2 regions of the Saccharothrix ecbatanensis genome follow, and region 2 is predicted to be linked to the other one. Evidence: predicted binding sites of a transcription regulator. Region 2 holds the regulator's gene; the other holds the start of a gene.
What was found. Region 2 encodes HspR, which represses chaperone genes until heat shock. Its sites were predicted from a motif close to ANNTTGAGTNNNNNNNACTCAANNT; they were not measured.

Region 1 (8,580 bases), 1.4 Mb from region 2:
CACGGATACGGGTGTGGACGGGTGTTCGAGTAGCCGCCGTAGTCCCGGTAACGCGGGTGCCGTCCGGTCGGTGCGCCGGGCAGGCACAGGGGCAGGGTGTCGGGTGACCACACGCGCAGCACGTGGAAGCCGAGCCGGCGGACGTCGGGCGTGGTGAGGTCGCCGTACAGGAGTCGCTTCCCGGTGGCCCTGAACGCGGTCACGTAACGCCGCACGGTCGTGCGCACGTCGTCACCCCGGTCCGGTGGCAGGTCGGACGCCCGCACCGCGTCGCACCGGGCGAAACGGTCCTCCACCACGTGCGCGTTCTCCGGCCTCGCGTAGTGGCTGACGTTGGCCTCCAAGTCGAGGAACAGCTCGTCACCCGGCGACGGCTCCTCCTCCGGGATGGTCGTGAGCGTCGTGCCCTCCAGCAACGCCTTGTGCATCGCGGAGGTCAGGCTGGTGTCGGCGCCCAGCCCGACGCTGACGGCCGGTCCCACGTCGCCGGCCGGCCGGATCAGGCACGCGACGGTGAACCCCGGCAGGTCGGGGCTCGGCAGCAGGTGGAACTCCGGGTACGGCGCGCGGCGGTCCCAGTACCGGGCGATGAGGCCCGCCAACGCCTCCGTCCGCTGGTCGAACGTGATGCGCGCGCTGCGGGTGGCGGTGTGCCAGTGGCCCATCGTCGCGTCGAGCTGCACCAGCTCCTGGATCGCGCTCAGCAGCGCCCTGGCCGGGTCGGTGTGCGTGGCGCTGCCCGTGGTCACGGCCGCGTGCAGCCACGGTTCGTCCTCGGCCAGGCGTGGCGGGTAGCCGACCAGCGTCGACTGCGCGGGCACGCACAGGTCCGGTCCGCCGGTCAGCGCGGCCATCCGCCACCAGCCCAGCGGCGCGTCGGGGTCGTAGGGGTCGAACAGGAAGTCCGGGTCCGCGAATTGCTCGTCGTCGAACAACTCCACCGGTGCGAGTGACGGCCCGTCGAGGTCCGCCCGCGCGGCGAAGGCGAACCGGTGGTGCGCGGGGAACGCGTAGTGGCCGTACCGCTCGATCGACTCGGCCAGGGTGCGGATCAGCGCGTCGTCCATGGTCACGGCGGCCGCGCCGATGTGGTGGCTGCCGGGTTTGGCCGGGCTTCCGCCGGTCAGGTGGTGCACGCCGGTCAGGTCGCCGGTCGTGATCACCACCCGGGTGCCGTGCCGCGGCCTGGTGTGGAAACCGAGGTTGGGCATCAGGCCGGTGATGGGGCCGACGATCCGCCGGGCCAGCGCGTCGATCGCGGCGCGCCGACCGGCCGTGCGGCGGACCACGAGCATCTCAGCGGCCATCGAGCCACGCCCGGACGTCGAAGTACAGCGCGGAATCGTCGCGCCGGCTCACCGTGCCGCACTCCGGGCAGCCCGGCACCGGCAGCACCTCGTTGACGGTGGTCTCCCACGTCGGCAGGTACAGGGCGAGCACCTTGCCCGCCGTGAACGCCGCACCGGTGTGCGCGTAGTTGACCACTTCCAGCGCCAGGTACGACGTGAGCAGACCGGTCAGCGCCGGCAGCAACGGCATCCGACCGCCGGAGACCGCGGCCGTCGCCAGCGCGCGCTTGTAACGCAGGTACGCGTCCGCGCCGGTCAGGTTCATCAGCACGCGCTTCTCGAAGCAGGCGTAGCACGCCGTCCGCCCCGGCAGGAACGTCGGGCCGACGTGCAGGAAAGGCCCGTCGACCGCGCCGTGGATCCACGGCGTGCCCAGGTGCAGGCTCATCCGGTTGAGCACCGCGCAGCGCACCGGGTCGATCCGCGACCCGGCCCACACCAGCAGCGAGTCCCGCCAGTGCGCCAGCGGGGCCAGCCTCTCGGCCAGCTGCAACGGGTTCTCGGTCCACGCCGTGTCCGGGTCGTCCAGCACGCGCTGCGCGGTCTCGTCGGTGGCGTCGAGGACGGCGAGCTTCGGGTCGCCCGCCGTGAGCTGCTGCGCCAGCGGGCCGACCAGGTCCGGGTCGCCGAGCAGCCGCACGACCGGTGGCGCCACCGGGTCGGGACCGCGCAGCAGCCGGGCGTGCTCGTCCAGGTAGTGGTCCAGCGCGGACTGCGGGCTGTCCTCGACGGCCCCCAGCTCGCGCAGGTGGCCGAGCAGGTCGGCGAGTTCCCCGTCGGTGACGAGGCCGTCCGCCACGAGGTCCGCCGTGGTGTTCGTGCCGTCCAGTCGGGTGATCAGGTCGAGCAGCCGGCCGGTGCCGCCGCTGTCGCTGACCGTGTGGGACGTGGTGTGCCAGACCCCCGCGCGGAGTTCGACCTCGTCGGGGCTGTGCGCCACGACCGTGAACGACCGCTTGATCCGGGGTGCGACCCGGTTGTCCATCGTCACTCCGCTCGCGTGTGTGGTCGGCCGACCAACACCGTGTGCAGCAGGACGTGACGCAGGCCGTCGAGTCCCAGGCACCGGTTGGCCGGACCGTCGTAGAAGCTGGACCAGTCGGTGCTCGCCAGACCGAGGGCGGTGCCGGCCAGGTGCAGGTGCTCGGACATCGCCCCCACCTCGTGCAGCACCAGCCGCAGCCCTCTCGGCCCGTACTTGCGCATCGAGCGCCACGGGCGGGCCACCAGCGCGACGATCGCCGCCGCGCCGCGCGACGGGTCCTCGTCGCCGACGTCGATCAGGCCCTCGGTCAGGAAGTCCTCGACCACCCGTTCGTCATGGCACCGCTCGAACACGTCGAGTCGGGGCGCGTAGCGGTAGACCCCGCGCGCCAGATCGGTCACGTCCAGCGCCAGCACCCAGAGCTCCACCGGGTAGAGGCCGCCGCCGCTGGGCGCCGCCCGGCCGGGCATCCGCTCGCCGTCCGGCTCCCTCGTCACCCCGGCCGCGGCACGCACCAGCGTGGCCAGTTCCCCGAACGGGACCGCGCCTCCGCCGAACGCCCGCGCGCTGCGCCGGTCCCCGATCACCCGGCCGAGCGGCGCGCGCAACTCGACCGACGGGGGCAGCTCGACCCGGTCCGGGACCGGCACGTCCTCGGTGTCGACCAGCGCGACCACCGGGACGAACCGCTCGTCCAGATATTCGCCGACCGCGTGCGGCACCTCGCGGTCGTGCCGGTCAAGGCGGGTCGAGATCAGGAATTCCTCGGCGACCTGCGGCGGCCCGCAGAAATCGAGGTGGCCGTACCGGTCGATCGGCGAGCGGAACGCCGTGGAGGTGAACGCGGGCGTCACCGCGCGATAAGAGTTCGTGCGCGTGGCAAGGGTGAGCAGGACGTCGTCGGGACGGGTCGGTTCGGCCACGGACGGCTCCGTTCGGTGGTACGAGGTGATCACTCCGCAGGAGGCGCGCTGCCTGGGCGCAGCGGGCGGTCCCAGGCAGCGCAACCGGCGGTTACCTGCTCCTGCGCACGTCACAAGAGGTGGACGAGGACGAGCTGTACCCCATCTTCGTCAACGGTTTCGGCACGGTCGTCGTGTGCTTCGTGCTCAGGTTCTCGGTCGTTGACCTCACCTTGATCGACATCGCTCCGGCCTTTCTCCGGGAATGACTTCACTGCTCCTTTGAACAGCGACACCAACGTACGATGCCATTTACCGGGTAGCAAGATATCCTCACCCAACCCACACTGTTGAATGAAAAAGCAGAATTCTCGCCATACGTGTCCTGCAATTTCCCATTACGGTGAACCGGTGCCCGAAGGGGATCGGGAAAGGCGGCGGCCATGTCCCAGGAGCACACGTCGACGGACCGCATCGAGCGGTTTGACCTGCCGGATGGCGGAACCGGCTGGTGGGTGGGCGGCTACCGGGAAGTGCGCGTGGTACTCGCGGACCCGAGGTTCAGCTCCGCGGCGGCGGCCCACCCCGACCACGCCGCGACGCGCCAGGTGCCGCTGGACCCGGACCTCATCCTCACCATGGACCCGCCCCGGCACACGAGGGTGCGCAAACCCGCCGTCCGGCAGTTCACCGCCGCGCACGCCGAACGGTTGCGCGGCTTCGTGGAACGCACGGCCGAGGACCTGCTCGACGGGTTCACCGAGCCGCCGGTCGACCTGGTCGAGCGGTTCGCCGCGCCGCTGACGTCGGCCGGGATCTGCGCCGCGCTGGACCTGCCGCCGGTCGACCACACCCGGCTGCGCGCGTGGGCGCGACCGCTGCTCGCGCTGGACGCGGAGCAGGCGGTCGGCGCCGCCGAGGCAGCCGTTGGGCTGACCACCTACCTGGCCCGGCTGCTCGACGACCCGGGCGTGTGGCGGGACGGAGCGGTGGCGGCCTCACTGGTGGCGGACCTCGAACCGGAGGAAGCGGGGCGGCTGCTCACGTTCCTCCTCATCTCCGGGCACGTGTCGACCTCCGTCCAGCTGGTGAACTGCGTGCTGGAGCTGCTGGTCCGGCCGACCGAGTGGCGGCGGCTGACGGACGACCCCGCGCTCGTCGACCGGGCGGTGGAGGAGCTGCTCCGGTTCAGCCCTCCGGAGTCCGGCGGGCTGGGTCCACGGCGGGCCGTCGAGGACGTCGAGCTGGCCGGGGTGCTGATCCGCACGGGCGACGTGGTCGTGCCTTGCACCAGGGAAGCCAACCTCGACCCGTCGGTGTTCCCCTCGGCCGACCGGCTCGACGTGACGCGTGAGGACTGCCGGCACCTGTCGTTCGGCCCCGGACGCCACCACTGCGTCGGCGCGCACCTGGCCCGCATGGAGCTCCAAGTCGCGCTGGGCGCGCTGGTGCGCAGGTTCCCCGGCCTCCGCCTCGCCGTGCCGCCGGACGGGCTGCACCGCCGCAGCGGCCTCCAGTTCCGCGAGCTGGTCGAGCTACCGGTGAGCTGGTGACCGGTTCACGCCTTGCGGCCCACCCCGGCGTACGCGTTGATGAAGGCGTCGTCCGAGTCCTTCCGCCAGTCAGACAGCGGCACGACACCCGGTTCCACGACGTCCAGCCCGGCGAAGAACGCGGCGACCTCGTCACCCGAGCGCAGCACCAGCGGGCTGTCGGTGCGCTGGTAGATGGCGTTCACCTTCTCACCGCTGCGCTGCTCGTCCTGCGACACGCCGTCCCAGCTGCCGTGCGAGATGGCGACGAAACTGCCCGGCGCCAACGCGTCGCGGTACCGGGCGATCGCCTGGTGCGGCTCGTCCGAGTCCGGCACGAAGTGCAGCACGGCGACCATCAGCAGGCCGATGGGCCGGTCGAAGTCGAGCGTCGCGCGGACCTCTTCGTTGCCCAGCACCGAGTCCGGGTCGCGCAGGTCGCCCTGGATGGCCACGGCGAGGGGGTTGTCGGCGAGCAGCGCGGTGCTGTGCGCGACCGCGACGGGCTCGACGTCGGCGTACACCACCCGTGCCGCCGGGTTGGACTGCTGGGCGATCTCGTGCACGTTGCCCACGGTCGGGATGCCCGATCCCAGGTCCAGGAACTGGTCGATGCCCTGCGACAGCAGGTACCGCACGGCCCGGCGGAGGAACGAGCGGTTCGCGCGGGCCGCGCCGGACATGCCGGGGAAGATCTGCTCGACCGCTTTCGCCGCCTCGCGGTCCACCGCGAAGTTGTGCGACCCGCCCAGGAAGTAGTCGTACATCCGGGCCGCGCTCGGCCGGTCCAGGTCCACCGATGACGGAACCCAGCTCGCCTGCTCCATGCGCACACATCTCCTCGTCAGTCGACTGCGTGATCGTTCCGGTGGGGCGGATCCGGCACAACCCCCGAATGGACGCTCGTGCCCCCACCCCACTGCCGCGCGGAGGTCAGCGTGCCGGCCGCTCGCCGTCCGGTGGGCACTCCTCCACGTCCGGCTCGGCCGCGGGCCGGACGAACGCCTCGACCTTCCTGGCGACCGGGAACTCGGACCGCGAGTCGTCCTCCAACGCGCCCAGGTCCACGCCCGCCCGCGGCAGTCCATGGCCGAAATGCTGTCACCCGGCATCGCGCCACAGCCGAACCGGGGTGCTCGCTCAGGGCGAACATCATCCGGAAACAATCCCGCGCTCACCTTGGTTGAGCCAGACAGACTCAACTTTGGAGGGATCATGGGCGAGACGTTGGCGCTGCCGGTGCTGCCGCTGGACGACGTGGTCGTGCTGCCGGGCATGGTCGTGCCGATCCGCCTCAGCGGCTCGGACGCCACCGCCGAGGCCCGCGCCGCGATCGAGGCCGCGACGGCCGCCGGCGAGGCAGCCGGTGGGCAGTCGCAAGTGCTGCTGGTGCCCCGGCTGGACGGCAAGTACGCGAAGGTCGGCACGCTGGCGGTGATCGAGCAGGTCGGCCGGCTGTCCGGCGGCGAGCGCGCGGCCGTGGTGCGCGGCACGGAGCGGGTCCGCATCGGCACCGGCACGACCGGGCCGGGCGCGGCGCTGTGGGTGGAGGCGACGGTGGCCGACGAGGCGCCGGTGGACGACCACACCCGTGAGCTGGCCCGCGAGTACCGGGCGCTGGTCACCACGATCCTCCAGCAGCGCGGCGCGTGGCAGGTGGTCGACTCGGTGCAGCAGGTGGACGACCCGTCCGCGCTGGCCGACCTCGCCGGGTACGCCTCGTACCTGGACGACGACCGGAAGATCTGGCTGCTGGAGACCAGCGACGTCACGGAGCGGCTGGAGAAGCTGCTGGAGTGGGGCCGCGAGTACCTGACCGAGCTGGACGTGACCGAGACGATCCGCAAGGACGTCAAGGAGGGCGTGGAGAAGCAGCAGCGGGAGTTCCTGCTGCGCCGGCAGCTCGCCGCGATCCGCAAGGAGCTGGCCGAGTTGGACGGCAAGCCCGCCACCGAGGAGCAGGACTACCGGGCCCGGGTCGAGGGCGCTGACCTGCCGGAGAACGTGCGCAAGGCGGCGTTGGCCGAGGTCGACAAGCTGGAGCGGACGTCCGAGCAGTCGCCCGAGGTCGGCTGGATCCGGACGTGGCTGGACACGGTGCTGGAGCTGCCGTGGAACGAGCGCACCGAGGAGTCGTACGACATCGCGGGCGCACGGGCCGTTCTGGACGCCGACCACGCGGGTCTGGACGACGTGAAGGAGCGCATCACCGAGTACCTGGCGGTGCGGCGTCGGCGGGCCGACCGGGGTCTGGGTGTCGTGGGCGGACGGCGTTCCGGCGCGGTGCTCGCGCTGGTCGGGCCGCCCGGCGTGGGCAAGACGTCGCTCGGCGAGTCGGTCGCGCGGGCCATGGGCCGCAAGTTCGTCCGGGTCGCGCTGGGCGGTGTGCGGGACGAGGCGGAGATCCGCGGCCACCGGCGCACGTACGTCGGCGCGTTGCCGGGCCGGATCGTGCGGGCCATCGCGGAGGCGGGGTCGATGAACCCGGTCGTGCTGCTGGACGAGATCGACAAGGTCGGCGCGGACTACCGGGGCGATCCGACGGCGGCGCTGCTGGAGGTGCTCGACCCGGCGCAGAACCACACGTTCCGCGACCACTACCTGGAGGTCGAGCTGGACCTGTCGGACGTGGTGTTCCTCGCCACGGCCAACGTGCTGGAGTCCATCCCCGGCCCGCTGCTTGACCGGATGGAACTGGTGCGGCTGGACGGGTACACCGAGGACGAGAAGGTCGTCATCGGCCGCGACCACCTGCTGCCGCGCCAGGTCGAGCGGGCGGGCCTCACGTCCGACGACGTCACGGTGACCGAGGAGTCGTTGCGGAAGCTGGCGGGCGAGTACACCCGTGAGGCGGGCGTGCGGCAGTTGGAGCGTTCGCTGGCACGCATCCTGCGGAAGGTGACGGCGCGGGTCGCGCTGGACGAGGCCGAGCTGCCGGTGACGGTGGACGTGCCGGACCTGCGCGGGTACCTGGGCTCGCCCAAGCACACGCCGGAATCGGCCGAGCGGACGTCGGTGCCGGGCGTGGCGACGGGGCTGGCGGTCACCGGCGCGGGCGGTGACGTGCTGTTCGTGGAGGCGTCGCTGGCGTCGTCGGGCACTGGCGCGGCCGGCGTCACGCTGACCGGTCAGCTCGGTGACGTGATGAAGGAGTCGGCGCAGATCGCGTTGTCGTACCTGCGGTCCAACGACGACCGCGCCGAGGCGTTGGCGGAGCGTGGTGTGCACATCCACGTGCCGGCGGGCGCGGTGCCGAAGGACGGGCCGTCGGCGGGCGTGACGATGACGACGGCGTTGGCGTCGCTGCTGTCCGGGCGTCCGGTGCGGGCGGACGTGGCGATGACCGGCGAGGTGTCGCTGACCGGGCGCGTGCTGCCGATCGGCGGGGTCAAGCAGAAGCTGCTGGCCGCGCACCGGGCGGGCATCACGACCGTGCTGCTGCCGCAGCGCAACGAGCCCGACCTGGACGATGTGCCGGAGTCGGTGCTGGCGGAGCTGACCGTGCACCTGGTCGGCGACGTGCGCGAGGTGTTGGACCTGGCGCTGGAACCCGCCAAAGCAACTGCCGCGGTGGCCGCCTGACGTTCCCCGGTGCAGCCCCGGTCGACCACGTGTCGGCCGGGGCTTCGTCGTCGGGCCGATCGGGCGACGTCGGAAACGGATCGGCCCTGTCGCCGCGCCTCAACGCAGGTTGCACAGGTCCAGTGGCGCGCCGTCCGCCGTGAGGCACGGCAGGTACCCGGCGTCCTTCATCCGCACCCGCGCGCCGTCGTGCTCCCGCGCGTACTTGAGGAACCGGCCGGCCAACGAGT
Region 2 (8,580 bases):
ATCCAGGCGCTGATCGCGGATTTCCCCCCAATGGCGCAGGATTTGGAGCCCGTTGTGTCCCTTCTGATGCTTGGCGGATGACCTTCACGCGGGACACTGGTGGCATGAGGTTCGCCGGTCGTGAGTCGTGGCAGGTGTCGCACGGGACGAGTCAGACGGTCAACACCGCGCTGTTCATCCGTGACACGCTCGCGCTCTCGGTCGACACCGTCCCCGAACTGCCCGGGCTGGACCCGTCGGTGCCGGTGGTGGTGCCGCCGGGGGTGGACCGCGTGGCGGCGGCCGAGGAGTGGCTGGGCTGGTGGGCGGACGTGCTCGACCACGCCCGTGCCGATCTGCCGGGTGGTGCGCCGGATGATCCGGCCGGGCCGTCGTTGCAGATCCGGCCCGGGTTGCGGGCCGCGGTGATGGCCCTTGGGGCGGCTGCGGTGGCGTACGAACACCGGCACGTGAAGTCGCGGGGCGCGTTGCCGATCGGCGAGGTGGTGCGCGGCGTGGAGAGCCGTATCGGGCGGTACGTGAAGCCGTTCCGCCTGGTGATCACAGAGGTGCCCGTGCAGGGCCTGGTGTGGGAGCGGATGACCGAGACGCACGTGATCGCCTCGCAGCGCTTCCTCAGCGACCCGGCCCGCTCCGCTCCCGCCCTCCGCACAGTCGTCGAATCCCTCGCCTGACCCACCCCTCCGCGTGAGTCCTACGTTCAGAACGCGTGAGTCGTACCTTCAGGACCACCGTGTCCTACGTTCAGGACCCCCGAATTCAACGCTCAGAACACGCTGAGCGGGGCGAGCCGTTCGCTGGGACACCGCGAAACCGCCGGTCGTCGAGTCGAGGGGTAGGGCCAACCCCCGTACGGGGTCGGGGGTCTTCCTGGTGTGACGGCCGGTCGGGCACGCCTACCTTGAACCTCATCAACATTGAGGTTCGAGGGGGCAGTGGTGGTAAAGGGGATCGCGTTGGCGGCCGTCGTGGCGGTGGCCGCGGCGGTGGGGCTCACCTCGTGCGTGCGGCTCGTGCAGTCGGGCTTCAGGGACCAGCACCCGGTGACCGACCAGGTGACCGAGGTCCGGCTCCAGAACGGCTCGGGCAACGTCGTGGTCCGCAGCCGCGCCGGCGGCGGGGGTGACACCGAGATCCGGCGGTACGTCGCGTACCCCAAGGACGAGAACAAGCCCGAGGGCGTCAGCCACCGCATGGAGGGTTCCACCCTGGTCCTCGACGGCTGCGGCAACCGCTGCTCGGTGGACTACGAGGTCACCGTCCCCTCGAAGGACGTCCGGATCACCGGCCTCAACGACTCCGGTGACGTCCAGCTCGAAGGCGTGGCCGCCGTCGAGGTCGAGGTCGGCTCCGGCAACGCGACCGTCCGCGACGTCGCCGGCGTGGTCCGCGTCGACATCGGCTCAGGTGACCTGGACGTGGCCGACGTCGGCGGCGACTCGCAGACCGTGATCGGCTCCGGCAACGCCCGGCTGGCGAACATGCGCGGCGCGGTGACGGTGGACAGCAACTCCGGTGACGTCGAGGTGCAGATGGCCGCCGCGCTCTCGGTGCGCGCCGAGTCGGGCAGCGGCAACCTCACCGTCAAGGTCCCGAAGGGCGCCTACAAGGTGAACGTGGACGCGGACAGCGGCGACAAGGAGGTCGGCGTCACGAACGACCCGAACGCCTCCGCCGAACTGTTCCTGCGCGCCGGCAGCGGCGATGTCACGCTGCACACCGTCTAGGCGTTCTGCTCGTACGCCGCCAACAGCAACGCCTCCACCTCGCCGTCCACCTCGTCGGCCCCGGTCAGCGACACCTTGTGGGTCGACTGGCCGGGGCCGCCGGGCGTCAACCGCGCGCTGTCCGGCGCGGACGTGAACCGCAGTCCCAGGTCGATCCGCGACGCCAACGCCTGCACCGCCGCGAACTGCCGGCCCCGCACGAACGGCACGTAAGTCGCCCGACCCTCGGCCCGCACGTCCTCGCCCAACCCGAGGACCAGCGTCGCGATCCGGTCGAACAACGGCCGCAGCACCTCCTTGCGCCCCGAGTACTGCGACTCGACGTACTCCGTGAACGTCGGCTCGACCCACCCGGCCCGCCGCGCCGCCGCGTCCGCGATCGCCCACTGCGAGTTCTGCGGCACGCCGTGCACGTCCCGCAGCCACGCCCGGACGGCCTTCCGGTCCACTGGATCGAGTGAGGTCTGCTCGACCAGCGCGACCCATTCGTCCAGCGTGCGCCCGGTGAGCGCCTGCATCGACCGGGCTGACGGCGGCCGTCATGTCGGCGGGTGAGTCCATGCCACGAGTGTCCCGGATCACGCCGCCCCGGGAACACCGGAACGCCCCCGGCCGTTGGACAGGCAGAAAGATTGAGCCGGGTGGACTCAAGTCCGCCAGTACTGGCAAACTTGAGCCGGTGCCGCTCAACGCGGGGCTCTCACACACGCACTACCAGGAGGAATCCAATGGCGCGAGCGGTCGGCATCGACCTTGGGACGACCAACTCCGTCGTCGCCGTTCTCGAGGGTGGCGAGCCGACGGTGATCGCCAACTCCGAAGGGTCGCGTACCACCCCGTCCATCGTGGCCTTCGCCAAGAACGGCGAAGTGCTCACCGGTCAGCCCGCCAAGAACCAGGCGGTGACCAACGTCGACCGCACCATCCGGTCCGTCAAGCGCCACATCGGCCTGGACTGGAAGACGGACGACATCGACGGCAAGAAGTACACGCCGCAGGAGATCAGCGCGCGTGTGCTGATGAAGCTGAAGCGTGACGCCGAGGCGTACCTGGGCGAGGAGATCACCGACGCGGTGATCACCGTCCCGGCCTACTTCGAGGACGCCCAGCGCCAGGCCACCAAGGAGGCCGGGCAGATCGCGGGCCTCAACGTGCTGCGCATCGTCAACGAGCCCACCTCCGCCGCCCTGGCCTACGGCCTCGACAAGGGCGACAAGGAGCAGACCATCCTGGTCTTCGACCTCGGTGGCGGCACGTTCGACGTCTCGCTGCTGGAGCTGGCCGAGGGCGTGGTCGAGGTCAAGGCGACCTCCGGTGACAACCACCTCGGTGGCGACGACTGGGACCAGCGCGTCGTCGACTGGCTGGTCGAGCGGTTCAAGCAGACCAACGGCATCGACCTGACCAAGGACAAGATGGCGTTGCAGCGGATCCGCGAGGCATCCGAGAAGGCGAAGATCGAGCTGTCCAGCTCGAACAACGCCTCCATCAACCTGCCCTACATCACCGTGGACTCGGACAAGAACCCGCTGTTCATGGACGAGACGCTGTCGCGCGCCGAGTTCCAGCGCATCACGAACGACCTGCTGGAGCGCACCCGCTCGCCGTTCAACAACGTGATCAAGGACGCCGGCGTCAGCGTCGGCGACATCGACCACGTGGTGCTCGTGGGTGGCTCCACCCGCATGCCCGCCGTGGCCGAGCTGGTCAAGGAGCTGACGGGCGGCCGTGAGCCGAACAAGGGCGTGAACCCGGACGAGGTCGTCGCGATCGGCGCCGCCCTCCAGGCCGGTGTGCTGAAGGGCGAGGTCAAGGACGTCCTGCTGCTCGACGTCACCCCGCTGTCCCTGGGCATCGAGACCAAGGGCGGCGTGATGACCAAGCTCATCGAGCGGAACACGACGATCCCGACCAAGCGCTCGGAGATCTTCACCACGGCCGACGACAACCAGCCGTCCGTGCAGATCCAGGTCTTCCAGGGTGAGCGCGAGTTCGCCCGGGACAACAAGAAGCTCGGCATGTTCGAGCTGACCGGCCTGCCGCCCGCGCCGCGCGGCGTCCCGCAGATCGAGGTCACCTTCGACATCGACGCGAACGGCATCGTGCACGTGTCCGCGAAGGACATGGGCACGGGCAAGGAGCAGCGGATGACGATCACCGGCGGCTCCGCGCTGCCGAAGGACGACATCGAGCGGATGATCAAGGACGCCGAGGCGCACGCGGAGGAGGACAAGCGCCGCCGCGACGAGGCCGAGGTCCGCAACCAGGCCGAGACGCTGGTCTACCAGACGGAGAAGGTCCTCAAGGAGAACGAGGACAAGATCCCGGCCGAGGTCAAGGACAAGGTCAACGTGGCCGTCGCCGAGACCACCGAGGCGCTGAAGGGCGAGGACATCGCCACGATCCGCGCCGCGGTGGAGAAGCTGGCCACGGAGTCCCAGGCCATCGGCCAGTCCCTGTACGCCAACGCCCCCACGGCCGACGCGGCCGGTGCCGCCGGTGGTGCGCCCACCGGTGACGCGCCCAAGGCCGACGACGTCGTGGACGCGGAGATCGTCGACGAGGACGAGAAGAAGTGACCAAGCCCGAGGAACAGCCCCACGTCGTGGTGCGCGACCGCAGGCGCGTCGACCCGGACACCGGTGAGATGCGCACCCCGTCGCCCGAGGAGACGCCGGCCGAGTCGACGGGTGCCCAGGCGGGCGCCCAGACAGGTGCCGGGTCGGGCGCGGAGAACGGCGCTGAGACCGGCCCCGAGTCCGGCTCTGCGTCCGGCTCTGCGTCGGATTCCGTGCCGGACTCTGTGTCGGGCTCGCTCTCGGACTCGGAGCCCGGTTCGGCGTCCGGCCCGGCGGGTGGCGGCAAGCACGCCGCCCCCGACCTGCCGGACCCGGCCCAGGCCGTGACCGACCCGAGCGTCGAGCTGAAGGCGCAGCTGGACGAGCGGACCGCCGACCTCCAGCGGTTGACTGCGGAGTACGCCAACTACCGCAAGCGCGTCGACCGCGACCGGGAAGTGGTGATCACCACCGCCAAGGCGCAGGTGGCCGGCGAGCTGCTGTCCGTGCTGGACGACATCGAGCGGGCCGGCGCGCACGGTGACCTGACCGGCGCGTTCAAGGCGGTGGCCGACAAGCTGGTCGGCGCGCTGCACGGCACCGGTCTGGCGCCGTTCGGGCACGAGGGTGAGGAGTTCGACCCGTCCGTCCACGAGGCCGTGCAGCACAGCACGTCCCCGGACGTCAGCGGGCCGACCGTCACCGCCGTGCTGCGTCGCGGCTACCGGTTCGGCGAGCGCGTGCTGCGGCCCGCGCTGGTCGCGGTGACCGATCACGAGCCGGGTTCCGAGCCCGCGCCCGTGTCCGTCGCCGAGCCCGTGGCCGAGCCGGTCGAGGAGTCCGCCGACCAGTCCGCCGGCAAGCCCGCGTCGGAGTCCGCCGAGAAGTCCGCCGAAGAGCAGCACCAGCAGGATTGATGAAGGGGGGCGGCGTCCGTGAGCGCTCGTGACTGGATCGAGAAGGACTTCTACCGCGAGCTGGGCGTCACCTCCGACGCTTCGGCCGACGACATCAAGAAGGCGTACCGGAAGTTGGCGCGGGTGCTGCACCCCGACGCCAACCCCGGTGACGCCAAGGCCGAGGCGCGGTTCAAGGCGGTGTCCGAGGCGTACGGCGTGCTGTCGGACACCGCGAAGCGCAAGCAGTACGACGAGGCCCGCCGCCTCTTCTCCGGAGGCGGCGGGTTCCCCGGCGGGTTCGGCACCGGCAGCGGGTTCGACGTCGGCGACCTGTTCGGCCGCCAGGGCGCGGGCGCGCAGCAGCCCGGCGGCATGGGCGGGCTCGGCGACCTGCTCGGCGGCCTGTTCAACCGCCGGGCCGGCACGGCGGGGTCGGCGACCAGACCGCGGCGCGGCGAGGACGTCGAGACCGACGTGCGGATCGACTTCACCGAGGCCGTCAAGGGCGCGACCGTGCCCATGCGCCTGTCCAGCCCGGCGGCCTGCGGCACCTGCTCCGGTTCCGGCGCGCGTCCCGGCACGACGCCCCGGACGTGCGCGAACTGCGGTGGCGCCGGTCTGGTGACCCGCAGCCAGGGCGCGTTCGCGTTCTCCGAGCCGTGCACCGACTGCCGGGGCACCGGGCGGATCGTGGACGACCCGTGCCCGGAGTGCGGCGGCGACGGCGTGAGCACGAAGAGCCGCACGTTGACCATCCGCATCCCTCCGGGCGTGGACGACGGTCAGCGGATCCGGTTGGCCGGGCAGGGTGAGCCGGGGCGCAACAGCGGGCCGAACGGCGACCTGTTCGTGCGCGTCCACGTCAACCCGCACCCGCTTTTCGGGCGTTCGGGCAACGACCTGACGCTGACCGTGCCGGTGACGTTCCCCGAGTTGGCGCTCGGCACGACGTTGACCGTGCCCACGCTTGAGGGCAAGGTGACTCTGAAGGTTCCCGCGGGCACGGCCAGTGGCCGGGTGCTGCGGGCCAAGGGCAAGGGCATCGCCAAGCGCGACGGACAGGTCGGCGACCTGCTCATCACGCTGAACGTGGCGGTGCCGAACAACACGGACGCCGCAGCACGGGAGGCGTTGGAGAACTACGCGTCGGCGACGGCGAAGCACGACCCGCGCGCTGAGCTCAACGCCCTGTTGGAGAAGAGGTCGGTGTGAGCTTCCCGTTCCCGCCCGGCACCGACGAGGACACCCCGTTCTTCGTCATCTCCGTGGCGGCCCAGTTGTCCGGCTTGCACGCCCAGACCCTCCGGTCCTACGACCGGCTGGGTCTGGTGTCGCCGGGCCGCACTTCCGGCGGTGGGCGCCGGTACTCGATGCGCGACATCGTGCTGCTGCGGGAGGTGCAGCGCCTCTCGCAGGAGGAGGGCGTCAACCTCGCCGGGGTCAAGCGGATCATCGAGCTGGAGAACGAGGTCGGCGCGCTGCGCGCCCAGGTGAACGAGCTGGCGGAACAGCTCGCGTCCGCCATGGCCGCCGCCGAGCACGCCGCAGCCTCGGTCCACGCGTCGTACCGCCGTGACCTGGTCCCGGTGCGCCACGAGACCGCCCTGGTCGTCTGGAAACCGAACAAACGCTGACCGGCGGCGTCGCCCAATGGGGTGATCATGGCCGAAATATGTACGGAAACACTGTTCCCGTTACTCGGTTAAACCATGAGGAACCCCGCGACGCCGAACCCGCGGCCACACTGGAGCCGTGGACTACGTCTTCGTGCACGGCACCACCCAGTCGCCGACCGCCTGGCGCCCCGTCGAGGACCTCCTCCGCCGCCGTGGCCACCGCACCGTCGCCGTCGACCTGCCCACGGACCAGCCTGAGCTGCGCGCCGTCGACTACGCCGCGATCGCCCGCGCGCAGGCGGGCGACATGCTCGCCCCGGTCCTGGTCGGCCACTCCGGCGCCGGCCTGCTGATGCCCGCCATCGCCCGCGCCGTCGCCGCGTCCCACCTGGCCTGGATCGCCGCGATGATCCCCGGCCCCGTGTCCCTGGCCGACGAGCTCGCCGCCGACACCGGCGAGATGTTCAACCCGGAGTGGCGCGCCCTCACCGACCCGCCCACTGCGGACCCGGTGGTGGCCGCGTACTTCCTGTTCCACGACTGCGACCTGGCCGGGGTGCGCGCCGGCCTGCGGTCCCTCCGCCTCTTCTACCCCGCCGCGACGTACCGCGAGGTCCACGAGCTGCCGGACGTGCCGTCGACCTACGTCCTGCCCCGCGAGGACCGCACGCTGCGGCCGTCCTGGATGCGCCGGGCCGCGCGGGAACGGCTCGGGGTCGACGCGATCGAGGTCGACGGTGGCCACTGTCCGCAGACCAGCAGGCCCGAGACGCTGGCGGCGGTGCTCGGCGCGGCGTGGTCGGGTCCCGCTTGACTCCGCGCGCCTGACCGCGCCTGACCCTGCGCGCCTGACCCTGCAGACCTGACCCCCGGCGGACCTGAACCGCGTGCGTGAACCGGCGCGACGGACGGCGTGAACCGCGAGAACCCACGCGTGAACCGCGAGAACCCACGCGTGAACCGCGAGAACCCACGCGTGAACCGCGTGCGCCTACCGGCGCGCAGGCACGGCTCGAACCGACGCGACCAGGTGAACTGGCGCGAATCGGCGCGACGGGCGCGTGAACCGGTGCTAGCGGGTCAGTCCAGGGTGAAGGGGTCGTACTTGATCCGGTCCAGTGGCGTCCCGGCGACGAGCATCCGCGACACGGTCGCCCGGATCATCGACGGCGAGCCGCACACCAGCACGTCCCGTTCCTCCCACGCCCCGTACCGCGTGACCACGTCGGCCAGCGTGCCCTGCTCGACACCGCGCGCACCCGGATCCGACTCCAGCACCGGCACGACGGTCAGCCACGGGTTGGTCATGGCGAACCGCTGGAGGTTGTCCAAGTCGTACAGGTCCTCCCGCGTCCGCCCACCCATGAACAGGTGCACGCGCGGGTTCTCGCCCCACTGCGCCATCTCGTCGATGATCGCGTGCATCGGCGCCACACCGGTCCCACCGGCGACCATCAGCACGTCCCGCCCGCTCTTGCGGTCGACGCTCAGGCGGCCCATCGGCGGACCGATGCGCCACACGTCACCGGGCTGCGTGTGCCCGACGATCGACCGGCTCACCCACCCGCCCTCGACCGAACGGATGTGGAACTCGATGATGCCGTCGTCGCGCGGCGCGTTGGCGGGCGAGTAGTACCGCCACAGCCGCGCGCGCTGCGGCGTCTCCACGCTGACGTACTGACCGGCCTGGTACCCGACCGGGTGATCGGGCTGCAACCGCACGACGGCCAGGTCCCAGCTCACCCGCTGGTGCTCCAGCACGGTCGCGTGCCAGTACGCA

Region 1: lon (endopeptidase La) is a predicted target of HspR. The motif match lies at 5,949-5,973, and genes of this name have one in related genera.

What each region holds. Positions count from the first base shown of each region.
Region 1 is NZ_JACHMO010000001.1:5,880,467-5,889,046, forward strand. Features, by position in the region: gene F4560_RS24870 (YcaO-like family protein) at 1-1,307, opposite strand, end outside; gene F4560_RS24875 (TOMM precursor leader peptide-binding protein) at 1,297-2,334, opposite strand; gene F4560_RS24880 (SagB family peptide dehydrogenase) at 2,337-3,257, opposite strand; gene F4560_RS45740 (hypothetical protein) at 3,377-3,505, shown strand; gene F4560_RS24885 (cytochrome P450) at 3,680-4,789, shown strand; gene F4560_RS24890 (SAM-dependent methyltransferase) at 4,795-5,595, opposite strand; gene F4560_RS45745 (hypothetical protein) at 5,702-5,836, opposite strand; gene lon (endopeptidase La) at 5,984-8,350, shown strand; gene F4560_RS24900 (PstS family phosphate ABC transporter substrate-binding protein) at 8,450-8,580, opposite strand, start outside.
Region 2 is NZ_JACHMO010000001.1:7,236,541-7,245,120, reverse strand. Features, by position in the region: gene F4560_RS31480 (TetR/AcrR family transcriptional regulator) at 1-81, shown strand, start outside; gene F4560_RS31475 (hypothetical protein) at 105-674, shown strand; gene F4560_RS31470 (DUF4097 family beta strand repeat-containing protein) at 939-1,727, shown strand; gene F4560_RS31465 (DUF5655 domain-containing protein) at 1,724-2,245, opposite strand; gene dnaK (molecular chaperone DnaK) at 2,456-4,306, shown strand; gene grpE (nucleotide exchange factor GrpE) at 4,303-5,202, shown strand; gene dnaJ (molecular chaperone DnaJ) at 5,221-6,396, shown strand; gene F4560_RS31445 (heat shock protein transcriptional repressor HspR) at 6,393-6,818, shown strand; gene F4560_RS31440 (alpha/beta fold hydrolase) at 6,937-7,614, shown strand; gene F4560_RS31435 (FAD-binding oxidoreductase) at 7,881-8,580, opposite strand, start outside.